Variovorax paradoxus: one gene and its partner. The protein of the gene in region 2 interacts with the protein of the main gene of each other region in a pairwise test. Links are inferred from orthologs where the notes say so. Each region holds a gene or a part of one and is shown on either strand. Other genes may lie near its edges. The genes, in order: secD and pheT.

Region 1 (11,289 bases), 2.2 Mb from region 2 along the record:
CACGCGCGACGGCGTCGACAACGGCCACGTGCTGGCCATCCTGAAGAACGGCGAGACCATCCTCGACCGCACCGGCGCCCGCAAGGAAACGATCAAGCTGCCCAACGAACGCATCGGCCTGCTGATGGTGTTCCGCACCTTCGAGAAAGTCTCGTACGCACTGGTGCTCGAAATCAACGACACTCCCCGCGCCGGCGACTTCCTCGTCAATCCCTGACACGCGCCTGAGGCTTTTTTCTCGCACACTCGTTTGGAACGCGCAGAACTCGCAGGCTGGCTGCGACTATCACTGACACCAGGCGTCGGCGACGGCGCCGCACGCCGTCTGCTCGCGGCCTTCGGGCTGCCTGAGGCGATCTTCGCGCAGCCCGAAGCGACGCTGGGCGAAGTCGTCAGCAACGCCCAGGCCGCCGCGCTGAAGCAGCTGCCCTCCGGCCTGCAGGCGCAGGTCGACCAGACCTGGCAATGGCTGCACCCCGCGGACGACCCCACCGGCGGCGCCGTCACGCGCCGCGTCGTGACGCTCGGCGATGCCGGCTACCCGGGTTCGCTGCTCGAGATGGTCGACCCGCCGCTGATGCTCTACGTGCTCGGCGCCCCCGCCTTCGACCTCACGCAGCTCGGCCGCAGCCTCGCCGTGGTCGGCAGCCGCAACCCGACACCGCAGGGCGCGAGCCACGCGCGCGCCTTCGCGCGGGCGCTGGGCGAGGCGGGCCTGCCCGTCGTCTCGGGGCTCGCGCTCGGCATCGACGGCGCGGCGCACCTGGGCGCACTCGACGCGGCCGGCGACGCACCGGTGCTCGCCACCGTGGCCGTGGTCGGCACCGGCCTGGACCGCGTCTACCCCGCGCGGCACCGCGACCTCGCGCACCGCATCACGCTGCAAGGGCTCATCGTGAGCGAGCTGCCGCTGGGCACGCCGCCGCTCACGCAGAACTTTCCCAAGCGCAACCGCCTCATCGCGGGCCTGGCGCGCGGCACGCTCGTGGTCGAGGCCGCACTGGCGTCGGGCTCGCTGATCACGGCGCGCCTCACGTCGGAACAGGGCAAGGAAGTGTTCGCGATCCCGGGCTCGATCCACTCGCCGCAATCGCGCGGCTGCCACGCGCTGATCCGCCAAGGTGCGAAGCTGGTCGAGTCGGTGAACGACATCCTCGAAGAGCTGCCGCCGCTGACGCCACCCGCTCGCACGGTTGCCAGCGACACGCCCTCGTCGGCCCCGGAGCATCCGCTGCTCGACGCCCTCGGTTTCGACCCTGTGAGCCTCGATGCGCTGAGCGCGCGCACCGGCTGGAGCGCGGCCATGCTGCAGGCGAAGATGCTCGAGCTTGAACTCGATGGGCATGTCGCGCGTTTGCCCGGCGGCCTGTTCCAAAGAGCCGCCGTCGGCTGACGCCCGGGGCCCCGGGCCCGATTTTTCGTGGAACACCGCGGAACCGGCTTTGCCGGGCCGCTGGTGTTGCCCCCGGTAGGGGGTTGGCGTAGCGACACGAAGTGCGCGAAGACTGGGGGCGAGCCACGGTTTCCTGGGCTATATTGAGCCCATGTTCGAAGTGCTCGTGTTTGTGTATGAAAACTACTGGCGCGGCGATGCCTGCCCCGAACCCGAACAGCTGGGCCGCAAGCTCAGTGCGCACGGTTTCGAGGCGGAAGAAATTCGCGACGCCCTGCAGTGGCTCGACGGCCTGAGCCTTGCCACGCAAGGCCTGCAGTTCGAACATCAGCCCAGCGAAGGCGACGGCGACAACGCCATCACCGCGGCCCGTGTCACGCTGGGCGGCGCACCCGATGCGGCGCTGCCCCAGTCGAGCCAGTCGATGCGCGTGTACTCGCCGTCGGAACAGGAACACCTCGGCGCCGAATGCCTCGGCTTCATCCGTTTTCTCGAACTGTCGAACGTGCTGCCCTGCGGCTTGCGCGAGATCGTCGTCGAGCGCGCAATGGCCGCGCCGGGCGACCCGGTGGCGCTGGACGAACTCAAGATCATCGTGCTGATGGTGCACTGGAGCACCGGCATCGAGCCCGATGCGCTGGTGCTCGACGAACTCTGCGAGAGCCGCGAAGGCCGCACTGCACATTAGCTCGCCCCCAGGCTTCGCGCACTTCGTGTCGCTTCGCCAACCCCCTACCGGGGGCAACACCTGAGGCCCGGCAAAGCCGGTTCCTCGGTGTTCCACAAACAGACAAGAACAGCCGAGGCGGCTGACTAATTCAAGAGTCGCTCGGGGTTCGCATCGAGCTTCGCCAGCGCCTCGCGCGTGGCGCGTGCGGTGAGCGTTTCTTCCTCGGCCGGCACCAGCAGGCCGGCCTGCAGGTACATCGCCAGCCGTCCGGCCTGGATGAGGAAGCTGCGGCCGTCGGCCGAGGCGAACAGGTGCAGCTGCTTGCGGTCGCTGCGCCAGACGAACTGGACCTGGGTCACGCGGTCGTTGTGGTCCAGCATGAACCAGTTGCCTACCTGCAGCTCGTGGGTCCACGCGAGCATCTCGTCCGCGACCTTGACGCCGGCGGTGTCGGAAATGACCTCGATGGCGCTGGCGTCCACGCCGAGCAGCAGCTCGATGCTCTGCGCGTCGAGCGGCAGGCTGGAGGCGCTGCCGTCGTCGGTCACGAAGTCTTCCAGGTGCGCCAGCCGCTCGGCCATGGCCTCGATCTTGGCCTGGGGAATGGCCTCGGTCTTCGACATGAAGGCGTCGGTCAGCGTGGCGCCGATGATCTTGATGTGGCCTTCCTGCGGCTCGCCGACGATGCCCAGCAGGTCCATGCCCTGGCGCAGGCGCTGCAGCAGCTGCGGCAGGTCTTGAATGACGCGGGCGCGGTCGGCGCGGTTGGGCTTGGCGCTCGCGGCCCAGACCAGCTCGGAGGCCACGCGCTTGAGCATCACGGTGTGCTCGCCCTGCGCGCCGTAGCGCAGCGCCGCAATGGCCAGCACTTCGGCCCAGACCTTGAACAGGAACTCGCGGATCTCGTCGCGCACCGGCATGTCGTTGAGCATCTTGCGCAACTCGATGGTGTACTGGATCGCCATCGTCTCCTTCTGCTCGACCTGCTGCGCCACGCTCATGACGCGCTGCGTGGCGTCGCTCTGCGTGAGGTAGCGGCCCAGAAAAGCGACGAACTCGTCGAACACCAGCTTGAACACGCGCTGGCCGGTTTCGGGGTACTGCTCGATCACCTGCACCACGCGCTTGATCTCGTTCTCGAGCGCGCTGCCGGTGATGGCGGCGGCGTCGAAGCCCATCACGCAGGAGCCCATGCGGTCGATCAGCATGCGCGCGGGGTGCTGCAAGGTGCCGAAGAACTCGGGCTCGGCGATGGCCACGCGCAGCACGGGCATCTGCAGCCGTGCGAACCACACGCGGGCGGAGAACGGAATGCGCTCTTCCGCGAGGATGGCCTGGAACATCAGCGCCACGATCTCGACCGTGGCCTTGTCGGCCGTGGTGGGGGCGCGCTTCTTGAGTTCGGCGGTGCGGCGACGCAGGTCGACCGCGGTCTGCTGGATCAGCGTGGCCTGCTCGCCACCGCCGTCCATGTACTGCGTGGCCGCCATGCGGTAGGCGACCTCGGCATCGGCGATGGCGCCGGCAAAGGTGCGCGAAAACACGCGGGGCGCAGCCACGCCGCCGCCGGTGCCGGTCACCCCGCCCGGTTGCGAGGCGCCGGCCTCGCCACCGATGCGCGCGGCGACAAAACGCTTGAGGCTCAGCAGCGCGGTCTGCGCGCGCTGCCGTGCGAAGGCGAGCGGCGAGCTGGCCATCATCGAGCTGGAGGCCGGCCCCGACGACGGCACCGATGCCTGGAAGCCGAAGCCCGGTCGCTGCGGTTGCGAGGGCTGTGACGATGGCTGCCGGACGTGCGACACCGGCGCACCGCCCGGCACGCCCTGGCCCATCGGCATGCTCGACGACGTCGGCATGCCCATGGACGACGAACCGCCGCCCGAATCGCCCGTGCGCCGCACGAAGCTCTTGAGATCGATCTCCTGCATCACGCCCTGCGCGATCAGGAAGGCGTTGGCGCTTTCGTAGGCCTTCACGACCACATCGGCCAGGGCCTGCTGCACGGTGCCCTGCACGCGGCCCCAGGCCTCGCGGCTCAGGCCGGCGGCCAGCCACTGATCCACCAGCAGCTGGGCCAGCGTCTCGGGTTTCAGCACGTCGCGGGCGTCGAGCTCGTGCGTGCCTTCGAGATGCTGGATGCGCAGGCGCAGGTCGCTGAGTTCGAAGCTGGCCTTGTCGTGAATGGTCTGTGCGAGGCGCGAAGCGAGGATGTGACTCTCGACCACCTCGTCGCCGATGAGTTCCAGCCGCAGCGCCGCAGGGGCCGAAGAAGTGGTGCCCGTCGGGCCCGTGCCCAGCGCCTTGCGCCAGCCGGCCTGCGCCAGCGACACCCACTGCGAGGCGTGGCCCTGGAACGCCACGAGGTCGTCGCGGCTTTCCTGCATGGTGCGCGCGCTGCCGACATCGGAGGCCACCGCGGTCAGCCGGTCGCGGATGGCCTGGGCCAGCGGAGCGATCGCACCTTCCGTGGCCGCCACGAAACGCTCACGCGCCTCGCGTGCGAGCTGCAGGGAAGAGGCGGACCGCGCAGTGCTCATTGAAGAATCAGAAAGGCCGGAGGATACGGTTCGTGCATGACAACCCCGAGCTTGCATCGGGATGCGTCACCGCACAAGTGCGGTTGACGCGCAGCCGCGCCGCAGTATCCCTCAGACCACCGCGCCGGCGTTCGGGTCGTCGCCGCCGGGATCGCCGTCGCGCTTGACGGGGCCCTTGATCAAGTCTTCACGCTTCACGCCGAGCCACATCGCGATCGCGGCCGCCACGAAGCACGACGAGTAGATGCCGAAGCAGATGCCGATCGTCAGTGCCAGCGCGAAGTAGTGCAGCGTGGGGCCGCCGAAGAAGAACATCGACAGCACCACGAGCTGCGTGGAGCCGTGCGTGATGATCGTGCGGCTGATGGTCGAGGTGATCGCGTTGTCGATGACTTCGGTGGTCGTCATCTTGCGGTAACGGCGGAAGTTCTCGCGCACGCGGTCGAAAATCACGACCGACTCGTTCACCGAGTAGCCCAGCACCGCCAGCACCGCCGCCAGCACCGCCAGCGAGAACTCCCACTGGAAGAACGCGAAGAAGCCCAGGATGATCACCACGTCGTGCAGGTTGGCCAGCACGGTGGACAGCGCGAACTTCCATTCGAAGCGGAACGCCAGGTAGATCATGATGCCCACCACCACCATGGCCAGCGCCTTGATGCCGTTGGTGGTCAGCTCCTCGCCGACCTGCGGCCCGACGACCTCGATGCCGCGCTGCGTGGCCGACGGATCGACCGACTTCAGCGCCTGCATGACCTGCGCGCTCTGCTGGTCGGAGCTCATGCCCTTCTGCGTGGGCAGGCGGATCTGCACGTCGCGCGAGGTGCCGTAGTTCTGCACCTGCACTTCGGGATAGCCGAGCTTGGTGACGGCCTCGCGCACCTTGCCGATGTCGGCCGATTGCTCGTAGGCCACTTCCATCACCGTGCCGCCGGTGAACTCCACCGACAGGTGCAGTCCGCGGTGGAACAGGAAGAACAGCGCCAGCGCAAAGGTTGCGAAGGAGATGATGTTCAGCACCAGGGCATGGCGCATGAACGGGATGGTCTTGTGGATGCGGAAGAATTCCATGGCGATGGTCCTCGGCCGTTACTTGGTTTCGACCACGGCGGTGCCGTCGGCGCTACCGGTTTTAGGCCGCCAGACGGTGCCGATCGACACGGTCTTGAGCTTCTTCTTGTTGCCGTACCAGAAGTTCACGAGGCCGCGCGAGAAGAACACGGCGGAGAACATCGAGGTGACGATGCCGATGCAGTGCACCACGGCGAAGCCGCGCACCGGGCCCGAGCCGAAGGCCAGCAGCGCAATGCCCGCGATCAGCGTGGTCACGTTGGAGTCGAGAATCGTGCCCCAGGCGCGGTCGTAGCCCGCGTGGATGGCGGCCTGCGGCGAGGCGCCGTTGCGCAACTCTTCGCGCACGCGCTCGTTGATGAGCACGTTGGAGTCGATGGCCACGCCGATGGCGAGCGCCATGGCCGCGATGCCGGGCAGCGTGAGCGTGGCCTGCAGCATCGACAGGATGGCGACCAGCAGCATCAGGTTGACGGCCAGCGCGATCGACGAGAACAGGCCGAACAGTGCGTAGTACAGGCACATGAAGACCATGATGGCCAGGAAGCCGTACATCACGCTCTTGAAGCCTTTTTCGATGTTGTCGGCACCGAGCGTCGGGCCGATGGTGCGCTCCTGGATGATCTCCATGGGCGCAGCCAGCGAGCCGGCGCGCAGCAGCAGGGCGAGGTCGCTGGCTTCGGCCACCGTCATCGAACCCGAAACCTGGAAGCGGTTGCCCAGTTCGCCGTTGATCGACGGGGCCGTGAGCACTTCGCCCTTGCCCTTCTCGAAGATCAGCATGGCCATGCGCTTCTTGTAGTTCTCGCGGCTGACGTCGCGCATGATGCGACCGCCCTTGGCGTCCATGGTCAGGTCGACCTTGGGCTGATTGCTCTGCTGGTCGAAGCCGGGCTGGGCGTCGGTGAGGTTCTCGCCGGTGACGAGCACCTGCTTCTTCACGATCACCGGACGGCCGCTGCGGTCGAGGAATTTCTCGGAGCCGAAAGGCACGGGCGCGCCGCTCAGTTCGGCCGCGCGGCCTTCGGCGCTTTCGTCCACCATGCGCATTTCGAGCGTGGCGGTGCGGCCCAGGATTTCCTTGGCCTTGGCCGTGTCCTGCACGCCCGGGAGCTGCACGACGATGCGGTCCAGGCCCTGCTGCTGGATCACCGGCTCGGCCACGCCGAGTTCGTTGATCCGGTTGTGCAGGGTCGTGATGTTCTGCTTGAGCGCGGCGTCCTGCAGGCGGCGGGCCGCCTCGGGCTTGATGGTGGCGGTCAGGCGCCAGTTGGTGCCGTCTTGCGCGTCGGTGGTGCTGAGGTCGGGGAACTGGTCCACGATCAGGCGCTTGGCGGTCTCGAGCGAGGCCGCGTCGCGGAACGTCACCTCGACGGTCTGGCCGTTGCGGCTGACCTGGGTGCCGCGGATGTTCTTGTCGCGGAAGGTGGTGCGCAGGTCGCTCGCGAACGATTCGGCCTTCTTGTCGATGGCGCCCTTCATGTCGACCTGCAGCAGGAAATCGACCCCGCCGCGCAGGTCCAGACCCAGGTACATCGGGTACGCATGCAGCGACGTGAGCCACTTCGGCGAACGCGACAGCAGGTTCAGCGCCACCGTGTAGGGCGGGTCGCTGGCGTCGGGCACCAGCGCGCGCTGCACGACGTCGCGCGCCTTGAGCTGGTCGTCGGTGGTGGTGAAGCGGGCGCGCAGCGAGCCGGCGTCGAGCGTCACCAGGTCGGGCGTCAGGCCGGCCGCCTTCAGCGCCTCCTCGACCCGGGTCTGGGTGGCGGCATCGACCTTGACGGTCGTCTTGGCCGCGGACACCTGCACCGCGGGTGCTTCGCCGAAGAAATTGGGCAGGGCGTAAATGAGCCCCACGAGTAGCACGATCACGATGATCGCGTACTTCCAGACCGGGTAACGGTTCATGAGAAGGCGCTTTTCACAAGCGTTTCAGAAAGGGAACACGGCGTGACTTGGGGCCCTGCGCCGCGAAGCGCAAGGTTCAGCTCACGCTTTTATTGCTTGACGGCGCCCTTGGGCAGCACCTGGACCACCGCGCTGCGCTGGATCTTGATCTCGATGCCGTTGGCGATCTCGAGGCCGAGGTACTGGTCGCTGATCGAGGTGATCTTGCCGAGCACGCCGCCGGCCGTGGCGACTTCGTCACCCTTGGCCAGGGCTTCGATCATGGCGCGGGCTTCTTTCTGGCGCTTCATTTGCGGGCGGATCATGACGAAATACAGCACCACGAACATCAGCACCAGCGGCAGCATGCTGCCCAGCGAAGACAACATGTCGCCACCACCGGCGGCTGCGGGCGCGGTTTGTGCGAAAGCAGAGGAAATGAACAAGAGAGTCTCCAGCAGAGGGAAGAGAGAAGAAAAAGACTTCAGATGCGCAGGCCGGGCCCGCGGTTCCGCGCCCACGAAGGATGCGGGCCGCAAGTCAAAGGCTCGGCGGGGGAGGCCGCGCGCAGTCGGGCATTGTATTCGTCGCAGATGGCCGTTTCGCGCCCTTATCCGGCGCGGCGGGGAGGGCTTTTCGCTATTGTTTAAATAGCAAAGAGCGCCACAAGGGCGCTCTTTTCACGGGGAAACGGGGCCGGTGGATCAGGCCGCTGCGCGCTGCGCCTGCGGGTTGCGCCACTTGCCCAGCAGCTCGTTCCAGCGGGTGCGGGCCGCCGCCAGGTTGCGCTCCTTCACGTGGCCGTAGCCGCGGATCTGCTCGGGCAGCGCCGCGATCTCCAGCGCCAGCGCGTGGTTGTCGGCGCGCAGGCCCTTGAGCACTTCGTCGATGCTGGCGCGGTACTCGCCGATGAGGGCGCGCTCGGTCTTGCGCTCTTCGGTGCGGCCGAAGACGTCGAGCGCCGTGCCGCGCAGGCCCTTGAGCTTGGCGAGGACGCGGAAGCCCGTGAGCATCCAGGGGCCGAACTTCTGCTTTTGCAGCTGGCCCTTGGCGTTCTTCTTGGCGATGAGCGGCGGTGCCAGGTGGTAGTTGAGCTTGTAGTCGCCTTCGAACATGCCCTCGACGCGGTCCAGGAAGGTGCGGTCGGTGTGCAGGCGGGCGACTTCGTACTCGTCCTTGTAGGCCATGAGCTTGAACAGGTAGCGCGCCACCGTTTCGCTCAGCGCCGTGCTCTTGCCGACGGCCGCTTCGGCCTGCTGCACGCGGCCGACGAAGGCCTTGTATTCCTCGGCGTAGGCGGCGTTCTGGTAGCCGGTCAGGAACTCGGCGCGGCGCGCCACCAGGGCCTCGACCGTCTCGCGCTTCTTGAACTCGATGACCTGGCCCGGGCGCACGCGCTTTTGCAGCTCGTCCGGGCGCACGGCGGCCTGGCGGCCCCATTCGAAGGCGGTCTTGTTGTTCTCGATGGCCACGGCGTTCAGCTCGATGGCGCGCATCAGCGACTCGTGCGCCAGCGGCACCCAGCCCTTTTGCCAGGCGTAGCCCAGGATCATCGGGTTGACGTAGATGGTGTCGCCCATCAGCGCGGTGGCGGCGGCATCGGCGTCGAAGGCGCCCAGGCCGTCGATGCCCACGGCGCGCGCAATTTCAGCGGCGCAGGCGTCTTCGGGGTTCTGCCAGTTGGCGTTGCGCACGAAGGCGGCGGTGGGTGCGCTGTGGCTGTTGAGCGCCACGTGCGTGCGCCCTTCGCGCATGCGCGCCATGGTCTCGGCATTGATCGTGACGAGCGGGTCGCAGGCCAGGATCAGGTCGGCCGCCGCGGTGCCCACGCGGGTGGTGCGGATGTCGTCCTGCGTGTCGCCGATGAGCACGTGGCTCCAGGTGGCGCCGCCCTTTTGCGCCAGGCCCGCCGCGTCCTGCGTGACGATGCCCTTGGCCTCGATGTGCGCGGCCATGCCCAGCAGCTGGCCGATGGTGATCACGCCGGTACCACCGACGCCGGCCACCACCACGCCCCAGACCTTGCCGCCCACGAGCGACGGAATGACGGGCTCGGTCAGCAGGCCGAACTCGGCCGGCGTGGCCGCCTTGTTCTTGCCCTTCTTCTTGAGCTGGCCGCCCTCGACGGTCACGAAGCTCGGGCAGAAGCCCTTCAGGCAGCTCATGTCCTTGTTGCAGCTGCTCTGGTTGATGGTGCGCTTGCGGCCGAATTCGGTTTCCAGCGGTTCCACGCTCAGGCAGTTGCTCTGCACGCTGCAGTCGCCGCAGCCTTCGCAGACCAGCTCGTTGATGACCACGCGCTTGGCCGGATCGACGGCCGTGCCCCGCTTGCGGCGGCGGCGCTTCTCGGTGGCGCAGGTCTGGTCGTAGATGATGGCCGTGGTGCCGGCCATGGCGCGGAACTCGCGCTGGATGTCGTCGAGCAGGTCACGGTGCTTCACCTGCACGTGGTCGCCCGGAATGGTCACGCCCTCGTACTTCTCGGGCTCGTCGGTGACGATCACGACCTTCTTGGCGCCTTCGGCGTGCAGGCTTTCTGCAATCTGCAGCACCGAGTGGCCCTCGGGGCGCTCGCCGACCTGCTGGCCGCCGGTCATGGCAACCGCGTCGTTGTAGAGGATCTTGTAGGTGATGTTCACGCCCGCCGCGATGCTCTGGCGAATGGCGAGCAGGCCGCTGTGGAAGTACGTGCCGTCGCCCAGGTTGGCAAAGATGTGCTGGTCGGTCGTGAAGGGCTGCTGCCCCACCCATGGCACACCCTCGCCGCCCATCTGCGTGAAGCCGATGGTGGAGCGGTCCATCCAGGTCGCCATGAAGTGGCAGCCGATGCCGCCCATCGCGCGCGAACCTTCGGGCACGACGGTGCTGGTGTTGTGCGGGCAGCCCGAGCAGAACCAGGGCTGGCGCGTGGCGTCGGCCACGCTGGTGGACGCCTGCTGCACCACCATCGCGCGTTCCTTGGCCTCGAGGATGGCCAGTTGCGCATCGATGCGCGCGGCCATGTCGGCGCCGGCGGCGGCCAGCAGGCCGGTCTTCTTCAGGCGCGCGGCGATGGCCTTGGCGATGAGCGCCGGGTTCAGGTCGGCGTTGGCGCGCAGCAGCGTGTGCGAGGTCGGGTTGGGCATCGACCATTCGCCGCCGGAGTAGCCGTCGGCCGTGGAGCTGGCGCCTTCGTCGAACTTGCCGACCACGTTGGGGCGCACGTCGGAGCGCCAGTTGTAGAGCTCTTCCTTGAGCTGGTATTCGATGACCTGGCGCTTCTCCTCGACCACCAGGATCTCTTGCAGGCCGGTGGCGAAGTCGCGCGTGAGCTGCGCCTCGAGCGGCCACACCACGCCCACCTTGTGCAAGCGGATGCCCAGCTGGCGGCAGGCCGCGTCGTCCAGGCCCAGGTCGATGAGCGCCTGGCGCGTGTCGTTGAAGGCCTTGCCGCTGGCCATGATGCCGAAGCGGTCGTTGGGGCCTTCGATCACGTTGTGGTTCAGGCGGTTGGCGCGGATGTAGGCCAGCGCGGCGTACCACTTGTAGTGCATGAGCCGGGCTTCCTGCTCCAGCGCATGGTCGGGCCAGCGGATGTGCAGGCCGCCGGGCGGCATTTCGAAGTCGGTGGGAATGACGATGTCGACGCGCTCGGGGTCGATCATGGCCGTGGCGCTCGACTCGACGATCTCCTGGATCGTCTTCATGCCCGACCACACGCCCGAGAAGCGGCTCAGCGCAAAGGCATG
Region 2 (11,421 bases):
AGCGCTCGAACAGGAGACCGAAGCGGATCGGGTCGACGTCCGTGATGCCCATGAGGTACGCGACCAGCGAGCCACCTACCGAACCCCGTCCTGGCCCGACGCGCACCCCGTTGTCTTTGGCCCAGCTCACGATCTCCTGTACCAACAGGAAGTAGCCGCTGAAGTTCATCTTCCGGAGCACGCCGAGCTCGAACGCCAGGCGCTCCTTGTAGACCGTCGCCAGCTCTTCGTCGGTGGGCTTGTGGCCCCAGACCTCTTCTTTGAAGCGCTCGCGCCAGCCCGCCTTGCACCCGTTGACCAGCGCGACGAACTCGTCGTCGGCCATCTTCGGGAGGCACGGGGCCATCTTGGCGAAGCGGTAGGTGCACTTCCCGGCGATCTCGACCGTCGTCGCCAAGTTGCGCCCGTTCGCGCCGGCGCCACGGTCGGTCATCGCCTTGAGCTCGGCGGCGAACTCCGCGGGCGTCAGCATGCACAGGTTGCGCGTGTACGGACGGGGCACCCATGGGCTGGAGACCGGCGTGTTCGTCGCGATGGACTTCAGCACGTCGGTCGCGTTGGCGTCTTCGGGCGTCGCATAGAAGGCGGGCCGACTGACGAACCACTGCGTGCCGGTGAACAACGATGCCAGCTCTGCCTGCTTGTTCAGGCGGTCGAAAAGCGGCGTGTTGATGGCCACGTGCTCCACGTAGTAGTCGCCCTTGAAGCGCTGGGCCAGCTCGCCATGCAGCTCGCTCGCGCGTGGGTGGTGCCACAACGACTGGATGTCGCCGCTGGTGACCACCACGTCTTCCAGGTCGAGCACGTCCTGAAAACCCAGGCGCGCGTGGTAGTAGTAGTGGTCCGCGTCCATCGACTTCGTGAGCGCGGCGAAGAGGGACTTCAGGCCCTTCTCGCTCTTCACGTAGACCTTCAGGCGGAAGGCGTTGTTCGGGCGGTCCTTGAGCTTCGCGGTGGGGTCATCCACCACGATCACCGTGCAGCCCGTGATGACCTCGATGCCGGCCTTCTTCGCCTTCTCGCTGAAGGTGGGCATGGACGACACGCTCATGGTGTCGGTCAAAGCGATGTGGCTGTAGCCGCACTCTTTCGCCCGCTCAATGATCTTGGAGATCTGGAACGAGCTTTCGCCCAGGCTGAAGTCGCTGCGCACCGAGAGCGCGACGGCAAGTGGATTCATTCGGTTCCCCGTTGGTTGATATCTATGGTCTGTCGACTGGGTTGGCGACCAGTTGGAGCTTCCCGCCCGTCTCGACGGCCAGGTTCCCCGCTGCGAAGATCGACAGCGCGTTGGACAGCTGAACCTTTGCGCTCGCCGCCGTCAGGTTCAGCTCCTGCATGAAGGCAAGGCGCAGCGACTCGCGCGTGGCTTGCCCGCCCAGCAGCTGGCGGCAGTAGGTGTCCTTCCAGCCCTTGTCGGCTGGATTGCGGCCGGCAAGCAGCTCGGCGCGGGCGAACTCGAACCACCCCGTGGTCATCAGGCTGCGGACCTGGCTGGCCACGCGCTTGGGTAGCCCCTGCACCAGCGCTTCTTCCTTGGGGGTCAGCGACACGCGCTGCACGCCCCGGGTGCTCGCCACGACGAGCGGGGCACCCTCGCCCTTGACGCGGGTCAATGGCAGGTGAAGAAGGGCTTTTCCTGTGACCACGATCAGTTGCCGCTCTCGGCGTACGACCTCGCTGTCGGGCAGCCCGACCAGGAAGAGCGCAGCATCCCGCACGCAACTGCGTGCATGCGGGCAGGCTTGGCATGTCGGGGACTGCGCAGAGACGGCCGAAGCCATCCCATGGCAGGCCGGGGCCTCAATCACCATTCCGTGAAGCCGAACTTCTCAGTGATCTCGGCGCGAACGCGGCGCGCCTCTGCAGCGTTGAGGCCGGCGGCCACAGCGATGTTGCTGAAGCGGGCCGTGCCGGTTTTGAACTTGTCGTCGCGCTCGTTCAGCAGCAAGGCCGTCACGAAGCGCTGCGCGGCCGGCGTCAAGCCTGCCAGGCGCTGCTTCATCTCCTGGCGCGCGATCAGGCGGTCCTCGGGGCGGGAGTCGTCGAGATCGGCACCGAGGCGCTCCATCGGGTCCCCGTCCTCGTCCTGCATGGAGGGCGCGCGGTCGTCGATGGAGTACATGCCCAGCTCGCGCTTTTCCTCGCACATCTTCTCGATGCGGTTGCGGAAGTTGTGCATGCACGCTGTCGTGCAGTAGCTTGAAAACTTGGCGCCGCCGTCGGGGCGCCAAGCCTTGAATGCCTGGAGGTAATAGACATCCATCTCCTGGCGGACATCCTCGTAGTTCATGGGCAGCTTGAGCGCCTGGACGCGGGCGTACGACTTGATCGCCAGGCGGGTCAGCATGGCTTCGACCGATTCGTAGCTGCCGTCGTTGGCGAATTTCTGCCCCTTTCGCCCGCCCATGTTGTGGCGGACTTCGCCCATGCGTTTGACGGGCAGGTCGACGGCGAGAGTGGCTTCAGCGGTGGTCATAAGTGTCTGGCTGGTGTGCTGGTGGACGGGGATCAGGCGAAGACGCGCTGCGCCACTTGACGGGCTGCTTCACGGTCGGTGCTGGAGAGACGGTTGATGAAGGCCAGGTCGAGGCCTGCCTTGAAGTCGCGCTTGCCCACGCCGATCTTTGCGGCGTAGATCAGCGAGCGTGGCGAGATGGGGTTGCCCAGGCGGCCGCCGTCGAACTCTTCGCGAATGCGCTTGGCGAAGTCGACCAGCTTCTTCGCGTCGGCCATCGGGATGCGGCCCTGCTGCGAGACGAGGCGCTCCTCGAGTTCTTTGGACATGTAGTCCATGCGCTGGACCACGCCGAAGCGCTCATAGTTGGCGCTGTTCTGCAGGTTCGTGCCCGTGTACAGGCCGGTTTCATCGCCCTGCCCGTTCGTGTTGCCGGTGGCGACGATGCGGAAGTCGGGGTGCGGCTTGATGACGCGGTTCTCGGGGTCGGCTTCCTTGATGACCAGCGGCTTGCCCTCGAGCACTGCCTGGTAGACCGAAGTCACTTCCGGGCGGCCGAAGTCGTACTCGTCGGCCATGTACAGCCACCCGTACTTCATCGCCATCCCCAGCGGGCCAAGCTCGAAGTGGGTTTTCCCATCGCGAAGACGCCAGCCGCCGACGATGTGCTCTTCTTCCATGTTCGCGGTGTGCTGCACACGGAACAGTGGCCGCCTCGTGTACGCGGCGATCTGCTCGAAGATGGTGGTCTTGCCGGTGCCGGCGTGGCCCCAGAGGTACGTGGGAATGCGCATCTCCAAGCCCATCATCATGGTCTTGAGCACGTCCAGATTGAACACGTAGTTCGGGTCGATTTCAGGAATCATCGACTCGTGCTCTGGCAGCGGCGCGCACTGCGTGACCATGATTTCCTTGCCGCTGGCGCTCAGCGTGGCGGCGTTCTTGCCCAGGCCGAAGAGGTCATGAAACACAACCTTCTTGGCAGCTGAAGGTGTGTGTTTGCTTACTGTTGCAATAGTCCCAGCTTGGGCAGCCTTTTCCGCTTCGCGCTTCTTGATCGCGTCGATTGCCTTCTGGCTCAGCATGGGCTGGCCCGGGTACTGCGCCTGGTACTCTTCAGCCGTCACGGTGGGGTGGTCGGACTTCAGGTGCATGTGCACCGCATGGATCTTCGCACCGCAGATCGCGCACTTGATGGTTTCGTCGGCAGGGGCCGCTGCGTTGGTGGTCATAAAACTCTCCAGTCTTAAAAATTTGGTGTCGCGTCAGCGCGATGAATGAATGATCGCGCCCGACGCTTGGAGTATATCAGTACTGACTTACTATTTTAGAGTCAGGAGAGCAACATCTTGGTCAGCTGACCCATCACAACGGTCGGCAGTTCTGCCAGGTTGTTCAGGACGATGTGCTTGTCGTAGTAGCTCTTGACGGCGGTGGTGCGAATGCCGATGCCCACGACCTCGATGCCTGCGGCCTGCACCTTTTTCACGGCCTCGCGGGTGTGGTTCCGCAGCTGGTTGACGTTCGAGCTGCCGCCCGGCGAGCAGTTCGGGTCGCCGTCGCTCAGCACGCACATGATGTGGCGCTCAGCGCGCTGGCTCTTCAGGCGGTGCGCAGCGATCTGGATGCTCTCCCCGTCGATGTTGCAGCGGCAGAAGTCCGGGTAGCCGATCATGCTCGCGAAGCGGGCCTTGACCTGCGTGCCCAGGCGCTCGCCGAAGCCCTTGAAGATGGGCATGTAGATAGCCTCGTCGCGGGCATAGTCGTCGGGCGTGACGGTGCCCGTCAGGTCATCGGCCATCGCGCGCTCCATCTCCTTGCTCTCGAACGTCGTGAAGCCGAGCACTTCGTGGGTGACCTTGATGCGTTCAAGCACTTGCGACAGCGCATACGAGGCTCGAGCAGCGACGACGAGGTTGTCCGAATAGACCATCGAGCCGGAGTTGTCGACCAGGAGCGTGAACGCGGTGTTCTTCGCCTGCGTCTCGAAGCGCTGGCGGAACAGTCGGTCATCGCCCACGGCAGACTTGAACAGCGCACCCGGTGCGATCCGGCCGCGACGCTGGGCGGGGTTCCAGCTCTTGCGCGCCTTCGCTGCGATGGCACGCTCCAGCTGCTTCTGCATCACGCCCAAGGTTCCTTCAGTGCCCTTGTCGAGCGCCTCAATGTTCTCCTTGATCTTGGACTCGCGAGCTGGTTCGATCCGGTCCCACTCGGTGGAGTAGATCTGGTAGCTGGCCGAGTTGAACTGGTGCTCCGCTTCCTTGGTCAGACCTTCGCTGATGGCGTCGTCGAAGTCACGCTTCTCCTCGAAGATCTCGCTGAGGTCGCGCTCGGGGTCTTTCGTGGTGGCTTCAGCATCTTCGTTCGAGCCACCCGGCACCTCCTTGCTGGCCGTGCTGGTGTCGCCTTGGGTGCGAGCTTCTTCCTGTGCCTGGCTTTCGCCCGACTCTGCATCACCCTCTGCGCCATCTTCGCTGTCGCCCTCGGCCGCCGACGTCTGTTCGTCACCGTCGCCCTGCAACCCGTCGCTGCCGTCGTCCTCCGCATCGCTGTCGGCGGGGGCGTTGCCCGGTGCAGCATCTTCACCCGCGTCGTCGTCTTGGCCCTCGTCTGAGGGGTCGGCAGGGGCGCCCTGCGCGGTGTCGTCGCCCTGCTCTTCGTCGCTTTCGGGCTCGGGCTCTTCGTCCTGGTCATCACCACCGCCACCAGCGGAAGGTGCCCCGGGGTCGGACGTGTTGCCCGCGTCATCCAGGTCATTGCTTTCCGGCTCCGGGGTGCCCTCATCGCCCGTGTCGTCGTCGCTTGGGTCGCCCGGCGACGGGCTGCCCGGCTGATCGTCGTCTTCGTCTTGCTCCTCGTCCTGATCGTCGTCTTGCGGCGGCGGAGGTGCCGTGGGTGGGACTGACGGCGCAGGGGGCGGCGGGGGCGCGGGAGGAGGTGGCGGCGGAGGGTGAGCGCCTTCTTGACCTCGAGCGCCAGGTCCAGGCACTCCTGGCTGCTGCTCACGCGGGTGAGCTTGCGCAGGATGTCGTCGCCCAGCTTCGCCTTCAGCGGTTCGACCAACGGTGCGACGTGCGGCTGCTTGATGAAGTCCTGTGCGGACGTCTGGCCGGCCCACGCCCGGAAGGCTGCGACGAATGCATACCCCTCCGCTTTTTTCTGGTCGCCGGCGGCGAGAGCGTCGGTGATCCCCTTCCCACAGATTCGCTCAAGATAGAACTTGCGGACCTGCTCCAGGTTGTGCGACGAACCCTGAAACGCCTCGGTCATCTTGCGCTCGATGAACACGTCTTCAACGATGTTGGCGAGGTTCGCGACCTTGGCGCCCAGCTTGCTGGCCGCGATGACGACCTTCTGGTCCGTGAACAGCACGTGGCCGACCTCGTGGTCCAGGAAGCCCTGGACCGCGGCGATGAACTCGGGCGTCGCGTCGTCGGGCAAGTACGGCACGTTGACCACCTTGATCTTGCCGGTCTTCGGGTCGTAGGCCACATACGCCTTCACTCCGCGCTGGGTGACCTTGATGGCGCGCGAAGTGAGCATGGAGACGATCTTCCCGATCGAGTCGCGGATGACCTGAATGTCTTGCTTCATTGTGAAAAACCTCGTGTCGTTGATTCGTTGCATCAACTTTAAAAATGAGCCCTTGGAGGGCGCGCCCGGCATTGCACCGGGCTCTCACGCAGCCGACTTTTAGTGAGGGCCCGTGAACTTCAGGCCCGGCCCGACCAGGCTTTCGATCACGATGATCGTCTCGGCACCGGTGTCGAGCCACCGCGCTTTCAGCTCCCCTGCGCTGACCGACTTCGTTTCTGTGGACGTGGCGAGGATGTCCGCCATTTGCTCAATGCTTACCAACTGGCAGTCGACCGATTCCATGTTGAGATTTCCGATAGTTTGTAATTGATGACTTACTTAAATATGACTCAAGCAAAGAGAGTCAGCGTGCACACATTATAGGGCTCGACGCACTTGGACCGCTGTTGGTGGCTTCCGCGGTGAGCAGTTGTCTTACACGGCGGTGCGAAAGCCATTTGCTATAAAGTCACTCACTGCTGAGCATTGACATCTGCACACAGTGTATGTAAGTACATAGCAATATAATGTGTTCGCTTAGTCTCTTTTTCGATGAACGCGAGCATCACTTTTTAAAGTTCCCAAGAGGAGAAGTTAATGAACGCCACCGCAACCAAGAAGGCAGCTGCCCCGAAGAAAACCGCGGCCGCCGGCATCCCGCTCAACGAGTTTCTGGCTCGCCGCCAGGACGAAGCTGGCATGCGCAACTACGAGCTCGCCGAGAAGATGGGATACGGCTCTGCGAACGTGGTGGCCATGCTGCGCAGCGGGAACATGGCGTTCCCCGTGAACAAGGTGGGCGTCACCGCAAAGGCACTCGGCATCGATCCGGCCTTCCTGCTGACCCGCGTGCTTGAAGCTCGCAACCCCGAGCTGCTCGAAGTGCTCCAAGAGATCTTGGGCAACCAGCTGGTCACTGATCTGGAAGCAAAGATGCTGGGCTGGGTTCGCAAGGAAACCGACGGCGTCGAGTTCGACATTGATCGGTACCCGGACTTCAAGAAAGAGTTCGGAGCAGGCCTCAAGGAGATCGCCAAGCGTGAAAAGGCGCTGCATGGCGCCTCGATGGACGCGATCAAGCGCAACTACAAGCCGGGCCCAGCGAAAAAGGCAGGGTGAGCACCTTGCCCCTAACCCCACCAAGCCACCTTCGGGTGGCTTTTCTTTTGGCCGTTTGGGTGCGTCAGTGTCAGGTTATTCCAACCGAGCGCACTGCAAGTGGTTCCAGTAGTGGTTCCAGATCGAAAACACAAAGAAAAACGGCCTAGGGTGGTAAGCCCTAAGCCGTTGATTTCATTACTTATTATTGGTCGGTGTGAAAGGATTCGAACCTTCGACCCCTTGCACCCCATGCAAGTGCGCTACCAGGCTGCGCCACACACCGAAGCTCTCGATTATAGCGGGCTAAATTCAGTGTCCGACAGTCAGCAGCTCACGAATTTCAAAAAGCTCGCGGCGAAGGTGCAACAACTGCGACAGGTCGACGGTCTGCGTGGTCGCTGCAGCCCCGGGCTCGTCCTGCACGGCAGCGTCGAATTCCTCTTGGCCGATCTCGATGGCCTCCAGGCCTTCGAGCGGCACTTCGCCTGCCTTGCGGCGATCGCGCTCGCCCTGCGTGAGCTCCTGCAGCTTGTTGCGCGCACCGCTGATGGTGAAGCCTTGGTCGTAGAGCAGGTCGCGGATGCGGCGGATCATCAGCACTTCATGGTGCTGGTAGTAGCGACGATTGCCGCGCCGCTTCATCGGGCGGAGCTGCGTGAACTCCTGCTCCCAATAGCGCAGCACGTGCGGCTTCACACCGCAAAGCTCGCCGACCTCACCGATGGTGAAGTAGCGTTTGACTGGAATCGGCGGGAGCGCTTTCTCCATTATTTCCATTGAAATCAAGACTGTGCGCGGGAAACCTCATAGATTACTCTACGCGGCAGCACAGCACCAAGCACTATTCCGCGCCCAGGCTCCACTCGACTTCGGAAGTGCCGTCCTGCGGCTCGATGCTGCCCTGGATCTGCTCCTTGAGCTTCGCGCTCGCATGGAAGGTCGCCACGCGGCGCTCGCCGATCGGAATGGCTTCACCGGTGCGCGGGTTGCGCCCCGGGCGCGGCGCCTTGACGCGGATCTGGAAGTTGCCGAAGCCCGAGATCTTCACGTCCGTGCCTTCGATGAGGCTGCCGGCAACGAGCTCGAAGAACGCCTCCACCATGTCCTTCGACTCACGCTTGTTCAGGCCGATCTGCTCGAACAGGAGGTCGGCCAGGTGCGCCTTGGTGAGCGCCGGCGTTTCGAGGGCTTCGAGCGTGAATTCGGCGGCGTTCATCTTCATCCCCTCAAGCGGCCGCCCAGGGTGGCGCCCAGTTGTTCGACGATTGCACGGACAGCAGGTTCGACCTGCTCGTCCGTCAGCGTGGCGACATCGCTCTGGAAGGTCAGGCGCACGGCCATGCTCTTCTCGCCCGGTGCCAACGCACCCGGCGCCGCCACGGCGCCTTCGCGCAACGGCTGCGGACGGTAGATGTCGAACAGCGTCGCATCGCGCAGCAGACCCGAGGCGGATGCGCCCGCACGGATGGCCTGCATCAGCGCATCGTGCGACACCGCTTCGGCCACGACGACCGCGATGTCGCGCTCGACAGCCTGGAGCTTGGGCACCGGCTGCGCCACGGGCACGGCCCGCGCCGTGACGGCGTCGAGGTCCAGCTCAAACAGCACGGGCGCCTGGGTGAAGTCCCACTTCTGGCGCCAGCGCGGGTGCAGCTCGCCGATGAAGCCGACGGCCTGGCCGTCCAGCAGCACACGGGCCGAACGGCCGGGGTGCAGGGCCGGGTGCTCGGCCGCCTCGAAGGTCGGCACGCGCGGTGCGAGCAGCGCTTCGACGTCGCCCTTGACGTCGTAGAAGTCGGCGCGTTGCGGCTTGCCGTCCCAGCGCGACGCCTCGGCATCGCCCCAGGCGAGGCCGGCCACGCGCATGGGCTGGTTCACACCGCGCACGGTGCTGTCGGTGGTGACGACGGTGTCGTCGCGCAGGAACACGCGGCCCAGTTCGAACACGCGCACGCGCGGTGCCTTGCGGTCGAGGTTGAACTTGAGCACCTGCAGCAGCGAGCCGAGCAGCGAGGAGCGCATCACGCTCATCTGGCTGGCGATGGGGTTCAGCAGCTTGACCGGGTTGGCATTGCCCGCGAGGTCCTGCTCCCAGTGCGCTTCGACGAAGCTGAAGTTGATGGTTTCCTGGTAGCCCAGCGCTGCAATGCTGCGACGCACTGCGAAACGGCTGCGCTGTGCTTCGGGACGCACGCGGGCCGTGATGGGCGCGAGCGGTGCGGTGGTCGGCAGGTTGTTGAAGCCGATCAGGCGCGCCACTTCTTCGATCAGGTCTTCTTCGATCAGCAGGTCGAAGCGGTGCGGCGGCGGCGTGACGGTCAACGTGCCTTCGCCTTCGGTGAGGGCGAAGCCGAGGCGGTTGAGCGCGTCGGCGCATTGCGCCTGCGTCAGCGGCATGCCGATGACGCGTGCAGCGCGGGCCACGCGCAGCGTGACGGGCGCGGCTTCGGGCAGGCGCAAGGTCTGGTCGTCCATCTGGCCGGCTTCGCCGCCGCAGATCTCGACGATCAGTTGCGTGATCCGCTCGATGATCTGCACCGTGCGGCTCGGGTCGACACCGCGTTCGTAGCGGTGACCGGCGTCGGTCGAGAAGTTGAAGCGGCGCGAACGGCCTTGCACGGCCTCGGGCCACCAGAACGCGGCCTCGACGTAGATGTTGCGCGTGTCGTCGGACACCGAGGTGGCGTCGCCGCCCATGATGCCGGCGAGCGATTCGACTTCGCGGTCGTCCGCGATGACGCCGACCTTCTCGTCGACGGTGATCGTCGTGCCGTTGAGCAGCTTGAGCTGTTCGCCCGCCTTGCCCCAGCGCACCGTGAGGCCGCCATGGATCTTGTCGAGGTCGAAGATGTGACTGGGCTGGCCGTACTCGAACATCATGTAGTTCGAGATGTCGACCAGCGGCGTCACGCTGCGCTGGCCGCAACGCGCGAGGCGCTCGACCATCCAGGGCGGCGTGGCGACCTTGGTGTTCACGCCGCGCACGATGCGACCGGAGAAACGACCGCACAGGTCAGGCGCTTCGACCTTGACCGGCAGCACGTCGGCGAACGACGTGGCCACGGGCACCATGGCCGGCGTCTTCAGCGGTGCGCCGGTGAGCGCTGCGAGTTCGCGCGCCACGCCGTACACACTGAGGCCGTGCGCCAGGTTGGGCGTGAGCTTGAGGGTGAGCAGTGCGTCGTCGAGCTTGAGCACGTCGCGCACGTCGGCGCCGAGGGGTGCATCGGCGTCGAGTTCGAGCAGGCCGCCGTGGTCTTCGCTCAGGCCGAGTTCACGCGCCGAGCACAACATGCCCTCGCTCTCGACACCGCGCAGCTTGCCCAGCTTGATGAGGAAAGGCTTGCCGTCTTCACCCGGCGGCAGTTCGGCGCCGACGAGGGCGCACGGCACCTTGATGCCGACGCGCGCATTCGGCGCGCCGCACACGATGTTCAGCAAGGCGCCCTGCCCCACGTCGACCTGACACACGCGCAAGCGGTCGGCATTCGGGTGCTGCTCGGCTTCCTTGATTTCGCCGACCACGATGCGCGTGAAAGGCGGCGCCACCGGACGGCGCTCTTCAACCTCGAAGCCGCCCATGGTGAGCGTTTCGGCCAGTGCGGCGCTGTCGAGGGGCGGGTTGCAGAACTCGCGCAGCCAGGATTCCGGGAATTGCATCTCTTCGATCTCGATCTGGTTTTTCTATCTGTGGAGGGGGCGTGCTTACTGGAACTGCGAGAGAAAACGCAGGTCGCCGTCGAAGAAGAGGCGCAGGTCGTTCACGCCGTAGCGCAGCATGGTGAGCCGGTCGGGGCCCATGCCGAAGGCGAAGCCGATGTAGCGCTCGGGGTCCAGGCCCATGTTGCGCACGACGTTCGGGTGCACCTGGCCCGAACCGGCGACTTCAAGCCAGCGGCCGGCCAGCGGGCCGCTCGCGAACTGGATGTCGATCTCGGCGCTCGGCTCGGTGAACGGGAAGAAGCTCGGACGGAAGCGCAGCACGAGGTCGTCGCGCTCGAAGAAGGTGCGGCAGAAGTCGGTGAAGACGACCTTCAGGTCCTTGAAGCTCACGTTCTCGCCGAGCCACAGGCCTTCGCACTGGTGGAACATGGGCGAGTGCGTGGCGTCACTGTCGACGCGGTAGGTGCGTCCCGGCGCGATCACGCGGATCTCGGGCGCCTTCAAGGTGCCGGTGGTGTCGGCGGCAGCAGCGGCAAATTCGGCCGCGTACTTCTTGGTGTGCTGATGGGCATAGCGCACCTGCATCGGGCTGGTGTGCGGACGCAGGTTGTAAGGAATGC

What was found.
Region 1: the proteins of pheT (region 2) and secD interact in binary tests that used the Escherichia coli proteins (3 or more experiments, as listed by UniProt). The link is inferred for Variovorax paradoxus from one-to-one orthologs.

Annotation. Positions count from the first base shown.
Region 1 is NZ_CP045644.1:1,768,151-1,779,439, reverse strand. Bases 5,137-8,048 are described here. They hold secD (protein translocase subunit SecD), read right to left. Parts: upstream 7,583-8,048; coding sequence 5,690-7,582; downstream 5,137-5,689. Other genes in these bases: yajC (preprotein translocase subunit YajC), read right to left, coding at 7,672-8,007; secF (protein translocase subunit SecF), read right to left, coding at 5,137-5,671. In the rest of the region: GFK26_RS08035 (LysM peptidoglycan-binding domain-containing protein), read left to right, coding at 1-217; DNA-processing protein DprA, read left to right, coding at 251-1,393; GFK26_RS08025 (DUF494 family protein), read left to right, coding at 1,545-2,081; GFK26_RS08020 (DUF1631 family protein), read right to left, coding at 2,207-4,600; more of secF, read right to left, coding at 4,712-5,136; GFK26_RS08000 (indolepyruvate ferredoxin oxidoreductase family protein), read right to left, coding at 8,266-11,289. UniProt on the Escherichia coli protein: Part of the Sec protein translocase complex. Interacts with the SecYEG preprotein conducting channel. SecDF uses the proton motive force (PMF) to complete protein translocation after the ATP-dependent function of SecA.
Region 2 is NZ_CP045644.1:3,922,575-3,933,995, reverse strand. Bases 8,078-11,121 are described here. They hold pheT (phenylalanine--tRNA ligase subunit beta), read right to left. Parts: upstream 10,799-11,121; coding sequence 8,357-10,798; downstream 8,078-8,356. Other genes in these bases: pheS (phenylalanine--tRNA ligase subunit alpha), read right to left, coding at 10,844-11,121; GFK26_RS17890 (integration host factor subunit alpha), read right to left, coding at 8,078-8,354. Outside these bases: dnaE (DNA polymerase III subunit alpha), read right to left, coding at 1-1,180; GFK26_RS17935 (hypothetical protein), read right to left, coding at 1,203-1,616; GFK26_RS17930 (hypothetical protein), read right to left, coding at 1,808-2,479; GFK26_RS17925 (AAA family ATPase), read right to left, coding at 2,512-3,690; GFK26_RS17920 (cobaltochelatase CobT-related protein), read right to left, coding at 3,792-4,841; GFK26_RS34600 (hypothetical protein), read right to left, coding at 4,727-6,055; GFK26_RS17910 (hypothetical protein), read right to left, coding at 6,155-6,340; GFK26_RS17905 (hypothetical protein), read left to right, coding at 6,635-7,156; GFK26_RS17895 (MerR family transcriptional regulator), read right to left, coding at 7,448-7,906; more of GFK26_RS17890, read right to left, coding at 7,980-8,077; more of pheS, read right to left, coding at 11,122-11,421.